One region of the Ruegeria sp. F5 genome, then DNA from elsewhere that is predicted to be linked to it. Evidence: riboswitches for the same ligand, from Rfam matches in the RefSeq annotation. Region 1 holds a riboswitch; each other region holds the start of a gene.
What was found. Region 1 has a riboswitch for cobalamin ahead of ACR0K1_RS22170 (hypothetical protein). Riboswitches for the same ligand answer to the same signal wherever they lie in the genome.
Positions count from the first base shown of each region.

Region 2: another riboswitch for cobalamin. It lies ahead of ACR0K1_RS01025 (DUF1636 family protein); the one in region 1 lies ahead of ACR0K1_RS22170 (hypothetical protein).
Region 3: another riboswitch for cobalamin. It lies ahead of ACR0K1_RS04460 (DUF1636 family protein); the one in region 1 lies ahead of ACR0K1_RS22170 (hypothetical protein).
Region 4: another riboswitch for cobalamin. It lies ahead of ACR0K1_RS04530 (CbtB domain-containing protein); the one in region 1 lies ahead of ACR0K1_RS22170 (hypothetical protein).

Region 1 is NZ_JBQFOU010000022.1:11,662-17,255, forward strand. Features, by position in the region: gene ACR0K1_RS22160 (DNA polymerase III subunit gamma/tau) at 1-1,412, opposite strand, end outside; gene ACR0K1_RS22165 (protein-tyrosine phosphatase family protein) at 1,583-2,086, shown strand; gene ACR0K1_RS22170 (hypothetical protein) at 2,088-2,495, opposite strand; cobalamin riboswitch at 2,585-2,804, opposite strand; gene ACR0K1_RS22175 (alpha/beta hydrolase family protein) at 2,928-3,821, shown strand; gene rsgA (ribosome small subunit-dependent GTPase A) at 3,854-4,882, opposite strand; RNA gene ffs (signal recognition particle sRNA small type) at 5,040-5,138, opposite strand; gene ACR0K1_RS22190 (bifunctional 2',3'-cyclic-nucleotide 2'-phosphodiesterase/3'-nucleotidase) at 5,177-5,594, opposite strand, start outside.
Region 2 is NZ_JBQFOU010000001.1:234,410-240,003, forward strand. Features, by position in the region: gene ACR0K1_RS01005 (LacI family DNA-binding transcriptional regulator) at 1-215, shown strand, start outside; gene ACR0K1_RS01010 (FecCD family ABC transporter permease) at 221-1,231, opposite strand; gene ACR0K1_RS01015 (ABC transporter substrate-binding protein) at 1,233-2,180, opposite strand; gene ACR0K1_RS01020 (ABC transporter ATP-binding protein) at 2,180-2,971, opposite strand; gene ACR0K1_RS01025 (DUF1636 family protein) at 2,968-3,324, opposite strand; cobalamin riboswitch at 3,424-3,627, opposite strand; gene ACR0K1_RS01030 (D-lyxose/D-mannose family sugar isomerase) at 3,678-4,343, opposite strand; gene ACR0K1_RS01035 (carbohydrate kinase family protein) at 4,364-5,290, opposite strand; gene ACR0K1_RS01040 (glucokinase) at 5,330-5,594, opposite strand, start outside.
Region 3 is NZ_JBQFOU010000002.1:415,595-421,188, forward strand. Features, by position in the region: gene ACR0K1_RS04440 (TolC family outer membrane protein) at 1-251, opposite strand, end outside; gene ACR0K1_RS04445 (protein-L-isoaspartate O-methyltransferase family protein) at 347-1,000, opposite strand; tRNA gene ACR0K1_RS04450 (tRNA-Cys) at 1,229-1,302, shown strand; gene ACR0K1_RS04455 (NAD(P)-dependent oxidoreductase) at 1,344-2,309, opposite strand; cobalamin riboswitch at 2,446-2,649, shown strand; gene ACR0K1_RS04460 (DUF1636 family protein) at 2,735-3,115, shown strand; gene cobW (cobalamin biosynthesis protein CobW) at 3,112-4,167, shown strand; gene cobN (cobaltochelatase subunit CobN) at 4,171-5,594, shown strand, end outside.
Region 4 is NZ_JBQFOU010000002.1:430,461-436,054, reverse strand. Features, by position in the region: gene ACR0K1_RS04555 (thiamine pyrophosphate-binding protein) at 1-1,146, opposite strand, end outside; gene ACR0K1_RS04550 (DUF302 domain-containing protein) at 1,226-1,690, opposite strand; gene ACR0K1_RS04545 (DUF1636 family protein) at 1,855-2,181, shown strand; gene ACR0K1_RS04540 (hypothetical protein) at 2,178-2,672, opposite strand; gene ACR0K1_RS04535 (CbtA family protein) at 2,738-3,436, opposite strand; gene ACR0K1_RS04530 (CbtB domain-containing protein) at 3,441-3,611, opposite strand; cobalamin riboswitch at 3,648-3,856, opposite strand; gene cobF (precorrin-6A synthase (deacetylating)) at 3,900-4,643, opposite strand; gene cobA (uroporphyrinogen-III C-methyltransferase) at 4,636-5,364, opposite strand; gene ACR0K1_RS04515 (cobyrinic acid a,c-diamide synthase CobB) at 5,361-5,594, opposite strand, start outside.

The sequences.
Region 1 (5,594 bases):
AGGCCGGTCTCGACCTCGACCAGCAATTTCACGTCCCGGTTGGCGCGGATCAGTTCGACTACATGTTCGAAGGTCGGATAGCGGGCGAGGGCGGCCTGCGTATCCTGCGCCAGTGCAGCCACCGGCGCGCCGCCCGATCCGCGCGGGGCGGGGGCGTAGGTTGAAGATACGGCGCTGGCCTGAACCGGCGGTGCGCCATTGCCGGGCAGGGGAACGCCGCCGCCGGGGCCACCGGGCGGGGGCGGCGGGGCGTCCTGCAGGCGTTTGATCAGCTCTTCCGGGCTGGGCAGGTCGGCCACATGGGTCAGGCGGATCACCGCCATTTCGGCGGCCATCATGGCGTTGGGGGCGGCTGCGACCTCATCCAGCGCCTTCAGCAGCATCTGCCACATGCGGGTCAGGACGCGCATGGGCAGGGCCTCGGCCATCTGCTGACCACGGGCACGTTCGTCGGGCGAGACCGTCGGGTCTTCGGCGGCGTCGGGGGTGATTTTCACCACCGAGACCCAATGGGTGATCTCGGCCAGATCGCGCAGCACGGCCAGCGGGTCGGCGCCTTCGGCGTATTGGGCGCTCAGCTCGGTGAGCGCACCGGCGGCGTCGCCGCGCAGGATCATGTCGATCAGGTCCAACACCCGGCCCCGATCCGCCAGACCCAGCATGGCGCGCACCTGATCGGCGCTGGTCTCGCCCGCGCCATGGGATATGGCCTGATCCAGCAGCGAGGTCGCATCGCGGGCCGACCCTTCGGCGGCGCGGGTGATCAGCGCCAGCGCATCCTCGGCGATCTGGGCCCCTTCGGCATCGGCGATCTTGCGCAGCAGGTCGATCATGTCTTCCGGTTCGATCCGGCGCAGATCAAAACGCTGGCAGCGCGACAGCACCGTGACCGGGACCTTGCGGATCTCGGTGGTGGCGAAGATGAACTTCACATGTTCGGGCGGTTCCTCGAGCGTTTTGAGCAGCGCGTTGAAGGCGCTGGTCGAGAGCATGTGAACCTCATCGATGATGTAAATCTTGTAGCGGGCCGAGGCTGCGCGGTAGCGGACGCTGTCGATGATCTCGCGAATATCGTTGACGCCGGTGCGGCTGGCGGCGTCCATCTCCATCACGTCGACATGGCGGCCTTCCATGATCGCCACGCAATGTTCGCACTGGCCGCAAGGTTCAGTCGTGGGGCCGCCCTGACCATCCGGCCCGATGCAGTTCATCCCTTTGGCGATGATGCGCGCCGTGGTGGTCTTGCCGGTGCCGCGAATGCCTGTCATGACAAAGGCTTGCGCGATGCGGTCCGCCTCGAACGCGTTTTTCAGCGTGCGCACCATCGCGTCCTGTCCCACAAGATCGGCGAAAGTTTCCGGGCGGTATTTGCGGGCGAGAACCTGATAGGCGGGGCTGGGCGTGTCGGTCATGTCTGCTTTCGCGGATTCGAGTTCTGCCGCAGCGTAGAGGTCGCCGCCGCCCGCGTCCACAGCGCGTCGTCAGGATTTTTGTTTTGGAAAACGCGGGTCCTTGCGTAAACTGGTTCGGCCTATTCCAGAGACTGTATTTTTGGCGATTATTTCATGAGGGGACTTGGTTTATGTCTCAGATGGCGATCTACGCGCTGCAAGTTGGGGGCGGTACGCTGGCCCTGACGCCGATTCCGGGCTGCAGCGGGGACTATTCCGGTGATCTGGAACTGATTTCGGACTGGAAGCCGGGGCTGGTGATTTCGATGACCACCGCGGTCGAGATGTTGCAGCACGGCGCGCAGGATTTCGGCAGCGATATTCAGGGCCGCGCCAGCCGTTGGGTGCATCTGCCGGTCGAGGATTTCGGCGCACCACCGCAGGCGGTGCTTGACGCGTGGCCCTCGGTCAGCGCGACGGTGCGGCATGCGCTGTCCGGCGGCGGGCGGGTGCTGGTCCATTGCCGGGGCGGCTGCGGCCGGTCGGGCATGGTTGTCCTGCGGCTGATGGTCGAATGCGGAGAGCCCCCGCAAAAGGCGCTGGCGCGGTTGCGGGCCATCCGGCCCTGCGCGGTCGAGACCGAGGGGCAGATGGCCTGGGCCGTCGGGACGGCACAGGTGGTGAGTGACGCTTGACTCAGGCTGAAACCCGATGCGGTTCAGCCCGCCTTTCGGGCGGGGTGATCGCTGTTGCGTCAAGCATTGCGCAGGGTGGGCTGGCGACTACACCCGCGGGCAATGGGCTGAAGCCTGTGCCAAAAATCATGTCGGCGTAGCGGTCCAGCCTGTCCAGATCATCCTCGGCGCCCTTGCCGCAAAACACCCGGATCTGATCCGGACGAGCGCGGAACCGGGCGGTGCAGCCGCCGGGGCAAAACCTCAGCTCGCTGCTGCCTTCGATTTCGAACTCAGCCGTGGTGGCGGGTCCGGCTTCTGCCACCGCCTGTGTCAGCGCACGCGCCATCCGGGCCAGCGCCGGGCAGGTTTTGCCGGTCCGCTGGCACACGGTTGCGGTGAATTCATGCGTCTTTGTCTTCCAGATCATCCTGCGCCCTCCGCGCGGCGGACGGGGGATGTGGATCAGGTAGGACTGCGCGAAGCTGTCAGGACCTGCCCGGACACCCCGCCCGAGTTTCGGTTTCAGTTCTGATGGCAGGTCTCCTGACTTGCGGGTCAAAGCGTTGCCGACCTTCCCAGCCTTTCGGCCAGTGGTGTTCCGGCAGTGCTCACCGCTTACAGTTGCGGGGGCAGTCGCGGCCTTGGTTCGTTCCGGCATCGCCGGGCAGAACCGCACCGAGTTCCCTTTTCATCCCGACCCCTTGTGGGGGCCGGAAACCATCACACAATCGCTAGCGGTTGGCCGGGCCCCGAGTCAAGCTGATCTTGATCAGCATTTTGCGCCCTCGGCCCGAAGTGGACGTTTGGTCATGTGGCTTCGCTGTTGACTTGGCCGTGCCGTTCAGCGCCTGATCAAGAAATGAACCGAATAGTTCAGATTGATTCCGAGGGTGCCATGTTGGACGCGCAGCAAACGGTTTTGACAGAAGACTTCCAGTTTCCGTCCGGCCCGGCGATGCTGTCGGCGCGGCTGTACCGCCCGGTTTCCGATCCCGAAACTGTAGTTGTGCTGAACAGCGCCACCGGCGTTCCGCGCGAGTACTACCGGCATTTTGCCCATTGGCTGGCATCGGACCGGGGCATGGCCTGCCTGACCTATGATTATCGCGATTTCGGGTCGTCCGCGTCGGGGCCGTTGAAGCACTCAAAGGCCACGATGGCGGATTGGGCCCTGATCGACATGCCCGCCGCCCGCGCCGAGATGCGCCGCCGCTTCCCTGACGCGCAGCACTGGACCATCGGCCATTCGGTCGGGGCGATGCTGGGACCGGTGCAGCCCGATATCGACCGGATCGATCGCATGATCTGCGTGTGTTCGGGGCTGGTCACGCTGTCGGATCATCCCTGGCCGTATCGGGCGCTGGCAGGGCTGTTCTGGTACGGCCACGCGCCGCTGACGGTTCACGCGATGGGTTACCTGCCGGGCAAGGCGCTGGGGTTTGGCTCGGATTTGCCTGCGCCTGTCTATTGGCAGTGGCGCAGATGGTGCACGGCGCCGCTCAACTACGTGCCCGACATTGGCACGAGCCTGCCAGAGGCCAAATGGTCCGGGTCAGGCGTGCCTGTGGACCTGTTCACCTTTGAAGACGATCAGATGGTCCCGCCCGAAGCCGTCTGGCGGCTGGCCGATCTGTACGGGTCCGGGGCAAAACGGCTCCTGCTGTCGCCAAAAGACTTCGGCGTAAGCGATATCGGCCATATCGGCGTTTTTGCGCGCCGCAACGCTGCCGTCTGGCCGCGTCTGATTGGCTGAGAAAGGGCACCGGTGATCCGGTGCCCCTGCCGTCACAGACCCTTGCGGGACTTCTTGTCCTGCATCACGGACCGCACCATCTTGCCGAACGCCTTGTCGCGCGCCCGGGACTGCGCCACGGTTTCAGAATTCCTCTGATCCTCGCGCCGCAGCTTCCGCCACCGCTCCAGCCGGTCGGCATCCAGCGTACCGTCCCCGATGGCCGCCTGCACGGCGCAACCGGGTTCAGCCTCGTGCTGGCAGTCCGAAAACCGGCACATGTTGGCGAGTTCGAGGATGTCCGAGAACACCTCGTCCACACCATCCTGCGCGTCCAGCAGCCGCAGGGCGCGCATGCCCGGCGTGTCGATCAGCCAGCCGCCGTTTTGCATCCGGTGTAGCGCGCGCGACGTCGTGGTGTGCCGCCCGCGTGCGTCATCTTCACGAATGCCGGCGGTTCCGTCCTGCCGCCCGGTCATCCCGTTCGCCAGCGTCGTTTTGCCCACGCCGGACGACCCGACCAGCGCGGCTGTCTGCCCCGAAGGGCACCACGACAGCACCTGCTGGATATCGTCAGCCTTCAACGCGTTCACCGCAAGAACCGTCAGGAACGGTGCCAGCGCCTGCGCCCGGGCGGCATAGTCGGAAGGATCTGCACAGGTGTCTGCCTTGGTCAGAACCACAACCGGGTAACAGCCGGATTGATGGGCCAGTGCCAGATACCGCTCCAGCCGGGGCGGATTGAAATCGGCATTGCAGGAACTGACGATGAACAGCACATCGACATTGGCGGCGATCAGCTGCGCCTCGGCCCCAGTGCCTGCGGCGCGGCGTTGCAGGGTGCTGCGCCGGTCCAGCAGGTGCCGGACGCGGTTGTGGTCGTCGCTAAGCACCCAGTCACCAACGGCAAATTCGCCGGTGGGCCGGTCCGGGGAGAGCAGGGGCGTTTCGCCATCCGCGTTCACTCCGATCAGCCGGTCGCGGTGCACGGCGGTGATGCGATAGGGATTGCACGATGGATTGGCCGCGTGCTGCGCGGCAAAGTAAGAGGACCATCCAAGGTCCGTAAGGGTAAGAGTCATTGGTCTGCCTGAGTTCAGATACAGCAAAACCCACAGATGGCGGGCGCGCATCCGTCGGTCATGGGTTCAGGCAGTCGCGTGGATAGGGTTCAGAACCGCTCTGCCCGAAGGGTCTTTGCTACATTCATAAAAGCCCTCCTGCGGCTGGGGTTTGCGTAAGTGAGAGGTTGGACATCGACCCAAGCGGGGCTCGTTGTGGCTGCTTCCTTCCGGACCTGACCAGGTTGGCGAGGCGCTCGCCCGCGCCAACCTCTCGACCCCGATATAGGCAGGTGCCGGGCAAAAGACAACCCGTCAGAGCGTCAGGCCTATCCGCTGGAACCCCTCCGCGTCGCGTCCCAGCGGCTTGGAGTTGAAGATGTCCAGCTCATCCAGATACTTGATTGCGCCGGGGCCGGTTCTGAGGACGGCGCCAGCCCCGGACAGAGGGGCGAAAGAAAAGGGGTGCGGCGCGTCCTCAAGCGGGTCACGCGGCAGGGTGTCCGACAGGTAACCTCTGAGGACATGCTTTATTTCCAGCGTCGGCAGGTCGAGGATTCGGCTTTGGAACACCGTCGGAAATTTGCCGCCGCCACTGGCCCGGTAGTGGTTCAGCGCGACCGCGAACCTCTGATCCGGGCGGACAGGTTGGCCCCCGAATTCCAGAGCGGACACCCTGTTATGGGCGGGGTCGATCAGCCCCCCCTCGGCGTCGAAGCGCGCGGGTTGGGAC
Region 2 (5,594 bases), on a different contig from region 1:
TTGGCGTGGATGTACCGGGGTCCCTGTCGATTGTGGGGTTTGACGATATCGAAATGGCTGGCTGGCCGATGTTCAATCTGAGCACCGTGAACAACCCGATAAACCAGTCGGTCGAGCATGTTATCCGGTTGCTTGAACGCAGGTTGGAAGACCCCGCCAGCAAGAGTGAAACGCTGTTGATCGACCCGTTTTTTGTCCCGCGCGGCACGCACTAGCGATGTCAGTCGCCTTTGGCCGATTTGAACAGGTACAGGAACACGAAAAGCGATCCGATCGACGTGGTCACGATCCCCACGGGCAGTTCCTGCGGCGCAAGCAGAAGCCGGGACAGGATATCGGACAAGGTCAGCAGAATCGCTCCGACGATGGCAGAGGCCACCAGCAGGTTGCGATGCAGGGTGCCTGCAATGCCCCGGGCGATATGAGGGACCATCAGGCCGACAAAGCCGATCACACCTGCGACCGACACGAAGCTGGCCGTCGCAAGCGCGGCCACAAAGAACATGCTGAATCGCAGGCCCTGCACGGGAATGCCCAGCGTGGCGGCGGTGAAGTCTCCGGTCAGCAATGCATCCAGCCACCGGCTGCGGTAGAGCGCATAGCTGAGGATCAGCCCCAGCCCGATCAGGACCAGCGGGAAGGTTTCCCACCGGGCCAGACCCAGCCCGCCCAGCATCCAGAAGATCACCGAATGCGCGGCGCGGCTGTCTCCGGCGAAGATCAGATAGTTGGTGATGGCCGAGAACAGGAATGACACGGCCAGTCCGGCCAGGATCAGCTTCTCCGGCGCGCTGGTGCGCAGGCTGTGGACCAGCGCCAGAACAATGCCGGATGCAATCAGGCCGCCGCAGAACGCGGCCAGCGGTAAGGTCCAGATGCCCAGAACGTCACCGGTGACAGTGATCACCAGAACCGCGCCCGCCGCGGCGCCCGAGGACAGGCCAAACAGAAACGGGTCCGCCAGATCGTTGCGCGTGGTGGTTTGCAGAACCACGCCAACAACGCCAAGCCCGGCCCCGATGACGGCGGCAAACAGGGCCCGGGGCAGGCGCAGATCAAACACGATCCGGTGCATGGGCGACATTTCACCTTCGGTCAGACCGGTGCCGAGGCCAATCGCCGTGATGACGTCCTGCACCGGGATCGGTGTTGTTCCGTAGACCACGGACAACAGCAAAAGGGCGATCAGAACGACCGCCCCCAGCAGTATCAACCGGCCCGTTTGGGCCATATCAGTTGCTCACCGGATGCATGGCCCTTGTCATCTTCTCGATGGCGTCGATGTTGGCCGGTCCAGGGGTCAGCTCTTCGTAGCGCAACCCGATCCAGCGTTTGTTCCTGACCGCATCGGTCTGCGACATCACCGGATGTTCCTGCAGGAATTTGAACGTGTCTTCCGCCCCGTTGCCGGTCTGATAGTCCAGCAAGACCAGGAATTCCGGGTTTGCGGCGGCAACAGCCTCCCACGAGGTGCGGCCCCAGCTTGTGTCCAGATCATGGGTCACGTTCACACCGCCAGCAGCCGTGATCATCGCGTCGGGAATGGCGAATTTTCCGGCGGTAAAGGGCGCATCAGCAGGCCCGTCCAGCAGGAAGACACGCGGCTTGGTCACGTCTGCGGTTTTGGTCTTGATCGCGGCAAGCTGTTCTTTCCAGCCGGACACCAGCGCCTCGGCCCGGTCTTCGACATGCATCACCTTGCCCAGACGCAGAACATCGTCAAACAGCAGGTCCATGCTGGCTTCGGGGCGGTCCTTGTCCAGATGCACGCAGCTTTCGGTCAGGATCATGGTCTTGATGCCGAAGGGGGCCAGTGTGTCGGGCGTGACATCTCCGCCCGGTTTCATGCCGTAATACCAGCCCGCGAAGAACAGGTCGGGTTCTACCGCGACGAGGTTCTCGATCGTCGGGTATTTTGGCGCGAGCTCGGGGATATCGCCGCGCTGCGCGTCGAAATCGGGGCTGGTCTTGTACCAGCCTGTGATGCCGGTCAGGCCAACGATCTTGTCCTGCAGGCCAAGCGCAAACGCCATGTCGGTCATGTTCATGTCATGCACGACCAACCGCTCAGGCTGGGTGTCAAACACCAGCGGTTCGCCACAGTTATCAACCGTAACTTCCTGCGCCGCCGCGCCGCTTGCCAGACCGGTGATCAGCACCACGGGCCAGAGTTTCTGCATCATCCTAAATCCTTTTGAGGTGACAGTTTGCGTTTTCGGATATCGAGCGCGGGGATCACGCGGCCTTCGTGCTGAAAGCACAGGTAATCCACGCCAAAGGTTTCGCGGACGCGGCCCGGTGTCAGCACCTCGCTCACCGGTCCAAACCCAGTCAGGCACGTGGCTTTCATCAGCGCGACATGGGTCGCAAATTCCGGGATCATGACCAGATCGTGGACGATCATGACGACCGTCACGCCCAGTTCGGCCACCAGCGACAGCATGTGTCCCTTGGCGTCAGGGTCCAGATGGTTGGTCGGTTCGTCCAGAAACAGCAAAACCGGGTTTTGCGCCAGCGCCCTTGCGATATGGGCGCGCTGCCTTTCCCCGCCTGACAATCTGCCCAGCGGTTTTTCCGCCAGATGGAACAGGCCGGTGACATCCAGAACGCGGTTCAGGTCGGTTGCGTGGTCAGTGGCTGATCTGTCCGCTTTGATCGGGATCTGACCCAGCGCCACATATTCCCGCAATTGCAGCCGACCATCGGGAAATTCCTGTTGCCCCACCACGGCAATCGTCCGCGCCCGCTGTCTGGCAGAGAGGTTCCGCAGGCTTTGACCCTGAATGCGGACATCGCCAAGGGCCATACGTTCGGCCCCGCATAACAGTTTCAGCAGCGTGGTCTTGCCCGCGCCATTCGGTCCGGCGATGGCCAGGATCGAGCCTTCTTCCAGGCTGAACGAGGTGTCCTGCAGCAGCATATCCCCGTTCAGGGCGTAGTACCCCAAACCCTCGGCCACCAGAAAACTCATGAACCGTCCTCCGACGGCAGACGGGGCATGCGCGACAGAGTTTTAGTGAGCAGGGCAGGGGGGCGTTCGGATGCGCTGGTCCAGCCATCTGCGCTATCACGATATTGGCGGGCAAAGTCGGCCAGCGCCGTCAAGTCCTTGTCGGTCTGAATGTCGCCGAACAGATACTGGGCCTTGCCTGCGGCCTGCAGGCCAACGGTCATGGGCCGTTCGCACCCGGCCATGCAGGCGATCAGGCGGGTTTTGAAACCGTCGGGAAGCTGTCGGTCCAGAGCGTCTTTTGCTGCGTCCGCCGACACAGGCCCCTGACAGGTCTCGCAGATCAGAACGTAGTGATCAGTGTCGTGCGGCATTCTTCGCTCCGAAAAATGCCAATGGCGGACACGTGGTGCCGGTATCTTGAACACGCAAGCGTGCCATCAAAGCCTCCTTCCAGGACACCCCGCCCCGGGTTGGTTGAACATATGATGGCAGGTCTCCTGACTTGCGGGTCGTCGCTTGGTCAACCTTCCCGGCCTTTTGGCCAGTGGTGATTTGACGTCGCTCTCCGCCTACAGTTGCGGGGGCAGTCACGGCTTTGGCCTGCACAGGCCGCACCATATTCCCATTTTCGTCCCTCGGGCGCGCCGTCGGGAACCATCCCGTGCAGCTAGTCCGGGGATAGAATAATTGTCAAGAGTCTCGATCCAGCCGGGGCCGGCGCCTGTCAGTAATCTGCGACCAGAAGGAAATCGGGCTCGGCATCTTCTTCGATTGTCGCAAAGCGCGGGATCGGGTCTTCAAACACGTTGTCGGTGCGGTCGTCATTGACGGTCGAAACCTCGCCGATCAGACAGTCACCGCGTTCCGCCCAGAACGCGTGCCAGATGCCCGGCATCAGCGTGACGCTTTGCCCCGGGGCAAGCCGCAAAAGCTCACCGGGTTTGATCGTGACGGGGCAGCCATCGCTGGGCACGATGACAGGATTTTCCCGGTCGATCCCCCCATCTTCATCCGAGGCGTAAATCTCCATCACCAGATCGCCACCGCCCCGGTTGATGATGTCTTCGGCCTTTATGATATGGCGATGCATCGGGGACAATTGCTTGTCGCGCGAGATCAGCAGCTTTTCCGCGTATAACATCCCGCGCCCGAGGCTGAGGTCATTGGCGTCGCCGTTGCGCAGGGTGAACAGAAACAGGCCCAGTTCATCAAATCGGCCCTGACCGTAATCGGTTATGTCCCAGCCCAGATTGCGGTCCCGTATGCCCGCCGCCTTTTCGCTGCGCATCTGGTCAGGGGACCAGTCGGCAAAAGGGGGCAGCACGGCACCGAAAGAGTAAATGAACGCCTGCGCCTCGGATTTGATGCGGTTGATGTCGGATCGTTTCATGGTTTTGCCCTTTTAAGGGGTTAAAGCTCGTGCGCCCAGGGCGGGTTTGCCCCGGCGCGGGATACGGTGACGGCTGCTACGGCGGCACCGGACGACAGGGCGGCGCGAAGACTGTCGGCATTGAGCGCGCGAATACCGTCTTTGGTCAGATGTCCGGCGCGATGCAGTTCGGCCAGAACCCCGGCATTGAACGTGTCGCCAGCACCGACCGTATCGACAACCTCGACCCGCTGAACCGGTACGGAGACCTCGGTTCCGTCCGACAGATACCCTGTGGCCCCTTCGCCACCTCTGGTCACAATGACCACCGAAGGCCCTGCCTGCAGCAAAAGCGGCACTTTCTCGGCCAGGGTTTCCGGGCCGGGGACGATCCAGTCCAGATCCTCGTCCGAGACCTTGACGATATCCGCCTGCGCGATCATCCGGTTCAGCCGCGTGCGATACCGGGTCTGGTCCTGAATGAACCCCGGGCGAATATTAGGGTCCAGCATGACCGCGCGGTTTGCTCCATGGCGGTTCAGAAGGTCGGCATAGGCGTCGGCGCAGGGCTCGCAAGCCAGGCTGATACCACCGAAATACAGGGCCGATACGGCGGTTAACTGATCCGGCATATCCTCGGCGCGCAGCATCCGGCCAGCGGTGTTTTCATCGACGAAGGTGTACGAGGCGTGCCCGTCCTTCAATTTTACGAAGGCCAGAGTACTGGGGCGTTCGGACCGAATGACATGCGCGGTGTCCACATGGCTGTCTTTCAGCGCCTGCGCCAGTTGATCGCCGAACATGTCCGAGGACAGACCCGTCAGCATGGCCGCCGGTGCGCCCAGCCGGCCAAGGGCAATTGCCGTATTGAAGACCGCCCCGCCCGAATGCGGCACAAACCCGCTTGCGCCCGAGGTTGTGGGCTCGGCGATCATGTCGATCAGGGCTTCACCGCAGCACAGGATCATCCCGAATTCCTTCCGCAAAAATAAGTTCAGGCGGCCAGTCTACCGCGCGAGCGCATTTTTGCAGAAATTGTTAGCGCCAACAATGCCAAATTCGGCCTGTTCCGACACATACAGGTTCATCGAGCGGCGCAAATCGCTGAACCGCCCGCCCGCGTTGAAAGCCGCCCGGAACGTATCGCCGAAAAGCCAGCGGTTCTTTTCGGCCACACCGCCGACCAGAAACACCCCTCCGGTCGGCATCAGCGTCATCGCCATGTCGCCCATCAAAGCCCCCAGATGCCATGTGAACATCTGTGCCGCTTTG
Region 3 (5,594 bases), on a different contig from region 1:
GTGTATTCCTGGCTGATATCAACCGTCCAGTTGATGATCGGACGCAAAGCCGAAAGGGCGATCGCGACGTCTTCATCCGCTGCACGCAACAGGGCCCGGTTCTGCTCTAGCAGGCCACTGGTGTTATACGCGCCGATGAACGCATCTGTTATATTGTCCGCCCAAGCCGCACGTCCGGGAACTACGCTGATGGCAATGCCAGCGGTCAAAGCCAACACCCTGACCAGCTTACCTGTCGCCGTACCACGCATATCCAAATCCTCTCAAATCGAAATAACGCTGCCTCTCCGGCAGTTTGCGCCTTTGTTTTCAACTAATCAAGGCGGCAAAAATATCTGTCAAATGACTATAGCGAAAATGCACACTTTGCGGAAAAGCTATCTAAAACCGGTGCGCTGGCGTTGAAGGCATCGCGCCAGCTGACCCGTTCGCCGGATTTGCGGCCGATCCGGACGGTGCCCAGATTCCCCTCGACGAACAGGCAGGCAATGCGGCCGTGATCCTTGAGCTGTCCCAGCAGATCGTCCGGTATTTCCTCGACCCCGCCCTGGATCATGATCACGTCATACGGCCCATGTTCAGCCGCGCCCTGTGCCAGAGGCCCCACGTGGACAATCGCGTTGTCGGCATTGGCTTCGCTGAGCAGGTTCTGTGCCTCGGACGCCAGGGTTTCATCTTCCTCGACACCCACAACCAACTGCGCCATGCGCGCGGTAACAGCGGTCGAGTAACCAAGCGCCAAACCGATATCCAGCACCGCCTCGTCATTTGAAATATTCAGCGCATCCAGCATCTTAGCCAGAGTGCGCGGCTCGAGCATGCAGCGCCCGTTTCCAAGGTCGATCAGCTCTTCGGCATAAGACGCCTCGCGCTGCGACGCGGGCACAAAGCTTTCCCGCGGGACGTTCAGCATCGCGTCAATGATCGGAAACTTCGTGACGTCCGAGGGCCGAACCTGCGTGTCAACCATCGTGCGGCGCCGGGTGGCGAAATCTGTCATGTGATCTCTCGTCTTGAACCCTTGATTATCTGGCTTGTGCCACATCCCTTGCGCACCGGCAACGGCCCAGATGCCGCAACCCGGGTTTTGTGGCAGGTTTCGTACCGGACCGAGGGCGCTCAATTTACAGGCCGAGCGCCGATTTTGCATTCTTCCCACTGGACGCCCCCAGCGAAAGCTGCTAAAACGCCCTCCACACCACGGCAAGTATTTGATTTTACTTGAAAAGGCGAGTTGGCGGAGTGGTGACGCAGCGGATTGCAAATCCGTGTACACCGGTTCGATTCCGGTACTCGCCTCCATCTCTCTGAAACGCTTCGGTTTTGCGGTCTGGAATGTCCGTTTATTCTGCGGCGCGTCCTTGCGGAATGACTTCATATCCCGGTTCTTCCGGCTCATCGTCTTCCATCTCGGGCGGAAAACCAGGGGCGCGGATGTCGAGGCCGGTGGCGTCTTCCAGCCGCCGGATGATATTCGGCGACAGTTCGCGGTCTCCGTACCGGGCAATGCCGTCTTCGAAAATGCTGATCATCACGGGATTGATCTCTAACGGAACACCGGCGCGGTCGGCAACGTCCTGAAACAGGCCGATGTCCTTTTTCACCAGATCCATGGTGAACGAGATATCGCGCGAGCCGTTCAGGATCACCTGACTTTCGGTTTCATGAACGAATGAGGTGCCCGACGAGATTTTGATCGCCTCATAGGTAGTATTCAGGTCCATGCCCGCTGCCTTGGCCGTCACCAAAGCCTCGGCGCAGGTAATCAGGTTGGCGGTGGCCAGGTAGTTGGTCAGCACTTTCAAAACGGAAGCCGAGCCCAGATCGCCCGTATGCAGGACCCGACGGCCCATCGTGGTCAGGAAGGGCAGAATACGCTCGAACGTCGCGCGGTCGCAGCCTGCGAAGATCGAGATATTGCCAGTCGCCGCCCGGTGGCACCCGCCGGAAACCGGGCAATCCACGGCAGCACCGCCCCGTTCAATGACCATCGCGCCCAGGCGTTTGACCTCGGCCTCGTCGGTGGTCGACATCTCCATCCAGATTTTACCGGGGCTGACCTCGGGCAGCATCTCCTGCATCACCGCGTCCGAGGCGGCAGGGGACGGCAAGCAGGTGATCACCGCATCGCAATCGCGCATCAGCTGGGCCGGATCTTCCGCCGCTTTGGCCCCTTGTGCGACAAAGGCCGCCACCAGATCCGGGTTCAGGTCATGCACGGTCAGATCGATTCCGTTGCGCAGCAGCGACCCAGAAAGCTTGCCGCCCACATTGCCCAGCCCGATAAACCCTACCTTCATACGCCGCACCCTCCTGTTCGCGTGTTGCCGACCATGCGATCACGTCGCAGCGATCGGATCATGCCGCCCAGCGACGCCGACAGGTCGCTTTTTACCCGCTTCCTCACGGATCGGCGCGTTGCGCTTGACAAGCGGGCCGCCGCTGCCGCATGTCCCTTTCGTTGGTGTCTGCGACAGCAGATGAAAAGGGAATGCGTCAGCGGGTATTTCCGTCAAACGCAGCCGCCCCCGCGACCGTGACCGGAGAGGGTGCCCAAGCCACTGGCGAATGCCGGGAAGGCGGGACATCCGACAGAGGAGAGCTCTGACATCCGCAAGCCGGGAGACCTGCCAACGCCCGAAGATGAAACCGGACGGGGTGTTCCGGTGTGGGGCTCTGATCGGCCCGCATGAAACCCCGTCCCCCACGAAGAGGATTTGGGGGGATGAGAGACATGACCGAGACCGTTCCGGTCGAACTTCTGGTTTGCACGACCTGTCGCCGCGGCCTGCCTGTCGAAGATGATGCACAGCGGCCCGGCACGTTGCTGCACAAGGCGCTGGAACAGGCGGGCCTGCCCGAGGGCATTACCCTGAAAGCCGTCGAATGCCTGTCGAATTGTGATGAAGGCTGTTCGATCGTGCTGCGCGGCGGGCCGGATCGCTGGACCTTTGTCTACGAGCATCTGAACGAAACCGACCATGTCGGCGTGATCGTCGAGGGCGCGACCAAGTACCTCGCCACCGAGGACGGTCTGGTCAAATGGCGCGAGCGCCCCGAACATTTCCGCAAAAACTGTGCGGCCCGCATTCCCCCGATTGGAGCCCTGAAATGAGCAATCTCGAAAAACTTCCCGTCACCGTGATCACCGGCTTTCTGGGCTCGGGCAAGACCACGCTGGTGCGTCACCTGATGCAGAACCCGCAGGGCAAGCGTTTGGCCGTTGTCGTTAACGAATTCGGCGACGTGGGTGTTGATGGCGATATCCTGAAATCCTGCGCCATCCCGGATTGCCCTGCCGAAAACATTATGGAACTGGCGAACGGCTGCATATGCTGCACCGTGGCCGATGATTTCATTCCGACCATCGAGGCGCTGATGGCGCTGGAGCCGCGGCCCGAACATATCCTGATCGAAACCTCCGGCCTCGCCCTGCCCAAACCGCTGCTGAAAGCGTTCGACTGGCCCGATATCCGCTCGAAAATCACTGTGGACGGCGTGATCGCTCTGGCCGATGCCGAGGCCGTCGCCGCCGGTCGCTTTGCACCGAATGTCGAGGCGGTGGATGCCCAGCGGCTGGCCGATGACTCGATCGATCACGAAACGCCCCTGTCCGAGGTGTTCGAGGATCAGATCTCCTGCGCCGACATTATCCTGCTGACCAAACCCGATCTGGCTGGCCCGGAAGGTGTGGCGAAGGCCAAGGAAGTCATCGCAGCCGAGGCCCCCCGCCCCCTGCCCGTGGTCGAAGTCGCCGAGGGCGTGGTGGATGTGCGCGTCGTTTTGGGCCTCGAGGCCGCAGCCGAAGACGACATGGACGCCCGCCCCAGCCATCATGACGGCCATGACGACCACGAGCATGACGATTTCGAAAGCATCATCGTCGAACTGCCCGAACAGACCGACCCCGCCGATCTGGTCGCCAGGATCGAACGTCTGGCGACCGAGCTGAACATCCTGCGGGTCAAAGGTTACGCCGCTGTTCAGGGCAAACCGATGCGCCTGTTGGTTCAGGCCGTCGGTGCGCGCGTCCGTCATCAGTATGACCGTCCGTGGGAACCGGGCGTAGAGCGCCGTTCGCGCCTTGTGGTGATCGCCGAGCATGACGATATCAAAGAGGCCGAAATCCGCGATATCCTTGTGGGCTTGAAAGAGGCCGCCGAGTAAACCATGCACGTCGTCTTCCGCGAAAGCCACGGGCTCGAAGAGACCGAGACCCCCACCGATCTGGGCCAGAGCCCGGCGGATCTGGTGGTGCTGTCCTTCTCGGACAGTGACCTTGGCGCTTTCGCGGCAGGCTGGCATCGCGGTGGCGGGCCCGAGGGGCGGATGCCGACCTTGCGGCTGGCCAACTTGACAGCGCTGAAACACCCTCTGTCTGTCGACACCTATGTGGAACAGACGCTGGAAGGCGCGAAGGGCATCCTGATCCGCTTGATCGGCGGCGTTCCCTATTGGTCCTACGGCTTGCAGCAGGTTCTGGCGCTGGCGCAGACCAAAGGCATTGCGCTGGCTGTCTTGCCCGCCGATGGGCGTGAGGATACACGGCTGGATGAGTATTCCACCCTGCCCGTCTCGACCCTGCGGCGGCTGGCGCATCTGTGCGACACCGGCGGAGAGGTTGCGGCGCAGGCGGCACTGGCTCAGATGGCGCTGGCGGCGGGGCTGTATGCCGGGCCGGTGATGGGGGCGAAAACCATCCCCGATTGCGGCGCATGGTGCCCGGATCGCGGCGTGATCCCGGTGGATACCGCGTTCGACGGGGATGGCAAACGCATCCTCGTGACCTTCTACCGCGCCTATTTGACCTCAGCCGACACCGCCCCGGTCGCCGCTTTGATTCGCAGGCTGCGAGAACGCGGGTTCGAGGCCGTGGGTCTTTTTGCCCCCTCGCTGAAAGCCCCCGCAGCGGCCGACTGGCTACGCGAGCAGATGGCTACCCTTGAGCCCTCGGCGATCATCAACGCCACCTCTTTCTCGGGCAAAGGCGCGTCGGGCACTTCGCCTCTGGACGCCGCGAATGTCCCGGTGTTTCAGGTCGCCCTCGCCACCTCGCGCCGCAAAGCCTGGGCCGAGGCGGAACGCGGGCTGTCCCCCGCCGACCTCGCCATGCATGTGGTGCTGCCCGAGGTGGACGGGCGCATCTCGGCAGGCATCGCGTCGTTCAAGGAACCGGGCAAACGCGACCCGCATCTGGAATATTCCCGCTTTGCCCACCGGGCCGAACCCGAACGGATCGAAGCCATCATCGACCGCGTCACCGGTTGGCTGACACTGCATGACAAGCCCAAGGCGGATCAGGTCCCGGCGCTGGTGCTGTCCACCTATCCCGGCAAGGACTGGCAGATGGCTCATGCGGTGGGTCTCGATGCGCTGGCCTCGGCTGAGGCGATGCTGTCTGATTTACAGGCTGAGGGCTATGACTCGGCCCCGGCTGAGCCGATCGCCGAGACACTTCTGGACGCCCGCCCCTCATGGCCGCTGGACGATTACCTGACCGCGCTGGCGGACCTGCCCGAGAAATTGCGGACCGATCTGCAAACCGTCTGGGGCGAACCGGAAGACGACCCCTCTTTCACCGACGGCGCATTCCA
Region 4 (5,594 bases), on a different contig from region 1:
ATCGGCAGTCGCCAGCGTTTCCGGCGGAAGGACGGCACGGGTTTCGGCGATCACCCCCGCCGGACCCCAGTCATCATCGGTCGGGAAGGCCTGCGCCAGCGCGGCCTTGACCTGCGCAGGTTCCCCGCCGGGCCATGTCTGGCGCGCGGGGTTGCCTTTGGCGACGGCTTCCAGCGTGGCCCCGGTATCGGCAACCAGATTCAGCCCGGCCTGATGCATGTAGTGGTCGTTGGGCACAGCCGAGATGTCGATGACGCGCTTTTCCTCGGGGTCCCAGATTTCGCGCCAGCCGGGGCGCATTTCGATGGGGTCATAGCCCAGGCACAGCACCAGATCGGCCTGTTCGACCAGCGGCACCAGATGTTTGTCCGCCAGCGGCGACAGGCCTGCGCCACCAAGGCACAGCGGATGATCCTCGGGCACCACACCCTTGGCCTTGTAGCTGGTCACGAAGGGAATGCCGAAATGTTCCAGAAACGCCTGTACCAAATTGCGCGAGTTGTCATAGAGCACGTCCAGACCGACAATGGCGATGGGCCGCTCGGCCTCGGCCACCCAGCGGCGGGCTTTTTCCACGCAGTTCCCCTCGGGCGCGACTGCGGCGATCTTGGCGCGGCGGCGGCGCTTTGCGCCCGGCACCCGTGTATCGGCAACCGAAATCGGCACGTCGATATGCACCGGACCGGGGCGGGGCTGGTTGACCAGCGTGACCGCCTTGTCGGCGACAATATCCGCGCCCTCAGCCGTCATCAGGAACGTGCCCTTGGTGATCGAGCGATAGACCTGCGCGTGATCCATCACCTGATGGGTGTAGGTCAGCGCCTCATCCGCGTCGACGCAGCCGGTCAGCACGATCATCGGCACCCGGTCCTGCAGCGCGTTGGCGACCACATTGATCCCGTTCATCGCGCCGGGGCCAAGCGTTGCCACCAGAATGGCAGGCGCGCCATCGCGGTGATGCACGGCCTCGGCCATGAACCCGGCGGAATTTTCGTGTTTGGCCAGATGAAAGGTGATCCCCGCCTGTTCCAGCGCATCCACCAGCGTCAGAACCTCGCCCCCCGGCATGCCGAACGCGTGGCGGCATCCGGCCTCGTACAGTCGTTGTGCCAGAAGATCAGCGGCGCGGGGGGGCATGTCCTGCATCAATCGTGCTCCGAATTCGTTATTTCAAAGCAGATTGCGGAGGATGCCCCCGGAAGCAAGTCGGATCACGTCAGTGTGACTATTTAGCTGCGCTTTCTGCCACCGCCTGAAACTTTTCGTCCAGTTCCAGGGCGATATCGCTCAGCGCTTCGCCGCCTTCGTAAACATAGGGGGCAAAGACAAATGTCGGCGTTTTGTAGGACAGCGTGGCCGTGCCGTCCGCGTTTTCAGTCACATAGAACCGGATCGGCGCTTCGATCATCGCGGCGGTCGAGGTTTCCAGAACGCGCACGGCGTAATCGTTGTTGAATGCCCCGATAACCAGATTGCCCGGAATGGCGATGCCCCGCGCGGCGGCGGCCTTGGTCGGCCCGGCCTGAGTGACCACGATCAGCCCGTTCCCTTTGACGGCTGCTTTGGTGTCATCGACCAGTTGCGCATAGCTTTTGCCCGAGGGATAGACGGCCCAGCCGGCGGGCGGCTCGGCAATCTCGGCGCTGGCGGGCAGGGCCAGAATACATAACATCGACCAGAGCGCTTTCATCGGGCAACCTCCTCGGCTAAGGGTGCGTGATTGATGCCAGAAAGCGGCGGGATGCGCACTCACATTCTTGTGTCCGGCGCGGCGCGATGAGCTTGCGCTGCGGTCGGGAAACCCGCAGAACTGGCGCACGGAAAGGCAGGGGCGATTTGGCACGGGCGCGTATTTTGATCTGCAGCAGTTGCGTTGGCACCCGCGACCGCGACGGGGAACGGCAGGCCGTGCAAGAGGCACTGAAGCAGGCCGGTTTGGACACGCAGGTGGACGTGGCCGAGCACGAATGTTTCAGCGGGTGCGATCAGCCAACCGTGCTGGCCCTTCAGGGGCAGGGCTTGGCCTCATACGTTTTTTCCGGGATCGATGTTGTGGCGGATGCCGAGGACATTGCCGCGACCTGCCAGACCTACCTGAACAGCCCGGCAGGGTGGATCGAAGACGCCCGGCCCTGCGGGCGACTTCGGTTGTGTCTGCGGGCGCGGGTTCCGGCTTGCTAGTCTACCTGAACCGTCGTCGAGGCGCGGACCGGAACGTTGTCGACCATCAACTGGCTGTGGCTGTTGGCGTTCAGGGACACTTCGATTTCAACCTCGCCCTTGGGCAGATCGGCGATGTGCATCCAGTTGCCATAGAGCCGCGCCAGTTTCACCCCGTTCGCATAGACATGGGCATGCCCTTCGCCGGGCTGGTCGGTGGCCGAGGCGTTTTCCGGCGCAAACCGAAAGTTCTGCGGCATGACATGCAGGTTCCAACCGGCCATCGGGTCTTTGACAATGGCAATTTCAACGGCCGGGGCGTCCGGCCCTGCGGGCAGGTTGATCGTTGCGGAATGGTCATGCGCAGCGGCTTCGGCATTGTGGCTGCCGTGATGGGCCGGGTCGGCGTGATCGTGGCCGTCGAAGGTAACACCATTGGCCGCCGCAAGCACGAACCCCGCGCCGCCGCCAAAGACCAGACCAATCGCAAACAAAGCAAGGGGGCGAGACATTTGTTTTCCTTGGGAAACAGAAAGTCCCGCCGGGGTTGCGCCCGGCGGGTTATCGGGTTGGCCGATCACGCGTTGGCTTCGGCGTGGCTGGCTTCTTTCTGCCAGAAATACCCGGAGAAAGACCCCACCAACACCCAGGCAACCAGACCGATGCCAAAGGCCCGCGCCGCGAAAAGGGCACCGATCTCGGTCGGCACGGGGCCGGTAAAGACATCAGGCTCGGGCGCGCCGATCAGGTGCGGGGCCATCAGCAGGACGGCTGCGATGACATAGCTGACAAGGTTGCCGCCAAACGCGATCAGCCACATGGCGACACCTGCGGAGGCCACGGTCGCAAACCACCAGAGCTGACGTGCGCCGACATCCGCCGCCGCAACGCCCGGCACCTCGGGGGCGAGTGTGAAGCCCGGCGCGAAGTGGAACGCGACGAAACCCGCAAGGCCCCACAGCACGCCGGTGCGGCCATCGACCTTGTGCCCCTGACCTTCGGCGACCGACATCAGCGCGACCAGAATCAGCGCGTAGCCGGTATAGGTCAGCATCGTGAATATGACGCTTAGCGCGTCGCGGGTCAGGTCCGAGAACATGCCGGGCAGTTCGGGATGTGCCGAAACGGCCTCGGCTCCGAAATGGATCAACTCCCCGGATTCATAAAGCTCGGCATGCAACAGCACGGGTTGCACGAAAATAAGCTGCAGCAAGGCGGCAATCAGCCCCGCTGCAGCACCAGCGAACAACGCGCTGGTCAGAATGCGACTGAACATCGGCTTAGTGGCAGGGGAAACCGGTCGCGTGGCGCACATCGTGGGCGGCGTCATGCAGGCCGGATGCCTGAACATGGCCGGTCAGGGTGATCACCCCAAAACCCAGAGCCACGGCGAACAGTACCGGCAGGAGACCTGTCTTGGCGGCAGAAGCCGTTTGCGTTTGTGTTGTCATTTCTTGTCCTCCAAAGCCGCCGCACCCGACGGCTGGTGTTTCATTTGTCGCCTGGCAGGTCTCCTGGCTTGCGGGTCGGTGCCTCTGTTCGCCTTCCCCCCGAGTGATCGGGAGTGGCTGGTTGAACAGGGGCTCACCGCTTACAGTCGCGGGGGCGGCTTTGGCTTGGGCTTCTGACGAAACCGCACCAAATTCCCTCTTAGCATCCGGAAGTCTCCGGCGGGACCAGACGCATTCATTTAGCCGCGATGTCTGGGGCGGCGCAATCGCCATTTGCGACCTTTTGCGTCAGATCCCGCGCTTTTTCAGCAAATAGATATCCATGATCCAGCCATGATCGGCGCGGGCCCGGGCGCGGGTGTCGAGTATCCGCTGTGCGACCTCGGCCAGCGGGCCGCGGATCAGGATTTCCTCTTTCATGCCAACATAGGCACCCCACCAGATATCGTAATCTGCCATCTCGAGGCTTTGGAACGAGCATTCGCCATCCAGCATCACGGCCACTTTCGATCCTGCCTCGGGCCAGCCCTCATCCCGGATGCGCCGCCCGGTGGTGACAACATAGGGCGCACCAATATCGTTGATCGGGATCGCATGAGCGGCAGTCAGCGCCTGCAAAGCGGTGATGCCGGGGATTACCTTTGTCGAAGGGTGCGGGTCCAGCCGCGACGCGATTCGCAAAGAACTGTCATAGAGCGACGGATCGCCCCAGATCAGCAGCGCGACGCTGCGCGCCTCGGGATGCTCCGCGATCGCCTCTTGCCAGCGCAGGGCGATGGCGTCGTGCCACTCATCCACGCCGCGCAGGTAGCCATCCTCGGAACGGCGTTTGGGAATGTCGAAATAGGCGATGTTGGGGGGCGTCTCGGACACCTGCGCGATGATTTCCTCACGCAGTCCGGCCAGATCGGCCTTATTCTCACCTTTGCGCGGGATCAGGATCAGGTCCGCCGCACGGATCGCCTTCGCGCCCTGAAATGTCACGTGATCAGGATTGCCCGTGCCGATGCCGATCAGGGTCAGGTCATACATCGTCGAACTCTGCCAGCGGGCCGTACAGGATCAGGGCCGGGGCGGTTCCGATCTCGGACTGCAACTGGTCTGACAGCGCGCCGATGGTGGAGCGCTGCAGGGATTGCTCGGGCGTCGAAACCGACTCGGCCATCAGCGCGGGCGTGTCCAACGGCAGACCGTGGGCATGCAGCGCCTCGACCAGCAAAGGGAAGGTGCGTTTGCCCATGAACACAACCGTCGTCGCGCCGGGGTCGGCGAGGGCGGGCAGGTTCAGGTCCTTTGGCAGCTTGCCGCTGACATCGTGGCCGGTGACGAACTGCACCCGCCGCGCGGTCAGGCGGCGGGTCAGCGGAATGCCTGCCGCGGCAGCCGCCGCAACGGCTGAGGGGATGCCCGGAATGATCTCATATTCGATCCCGGCGGCGCGCAGGGCCACCAGCTCTTCCTCAAGCCGTCCGAACAACCCGCCATCGCCCGATTTCAGCCGCACGACACGCTGCCCGGTCTGGGCGTATTCCACCAGCAACCGGCTGACATGATCCTGCTTGGGTGAGGGGCGACCGGCCCGTTTGCCGACGCCGACCAGATCGGCATCGTCGCGCGCATGGGTCAGGATCGGGCCGCTGCTCAGATCGTCAAACAGCACCGCATCGGCCTTTTGCATCCGATCGACGGCCTTCAGCGTCAATAGCTCGGGGTCGCCGGGACCGGAACCGATGAACGACACGAACCCGCTCATGCCGAGGCCTCGGCGATCAGGTGAAAGAACGTGCCAGTCACATTGCCACGGACCGAGCCGGTTTGCGGCCCTTCGGTCCCCTCGGCGTCAAACACCCGCGCCAATGGGGCATCCGGCTGGTCGATGATCGAGGAATAATGGAACTCATGCCCCCGCAACGCGGTGCCTGCCGCAAGGCCCGGCATCGGGGCCAGCAATTCTGCCCGCCGATAGCCGAGGTTGAACTTGCG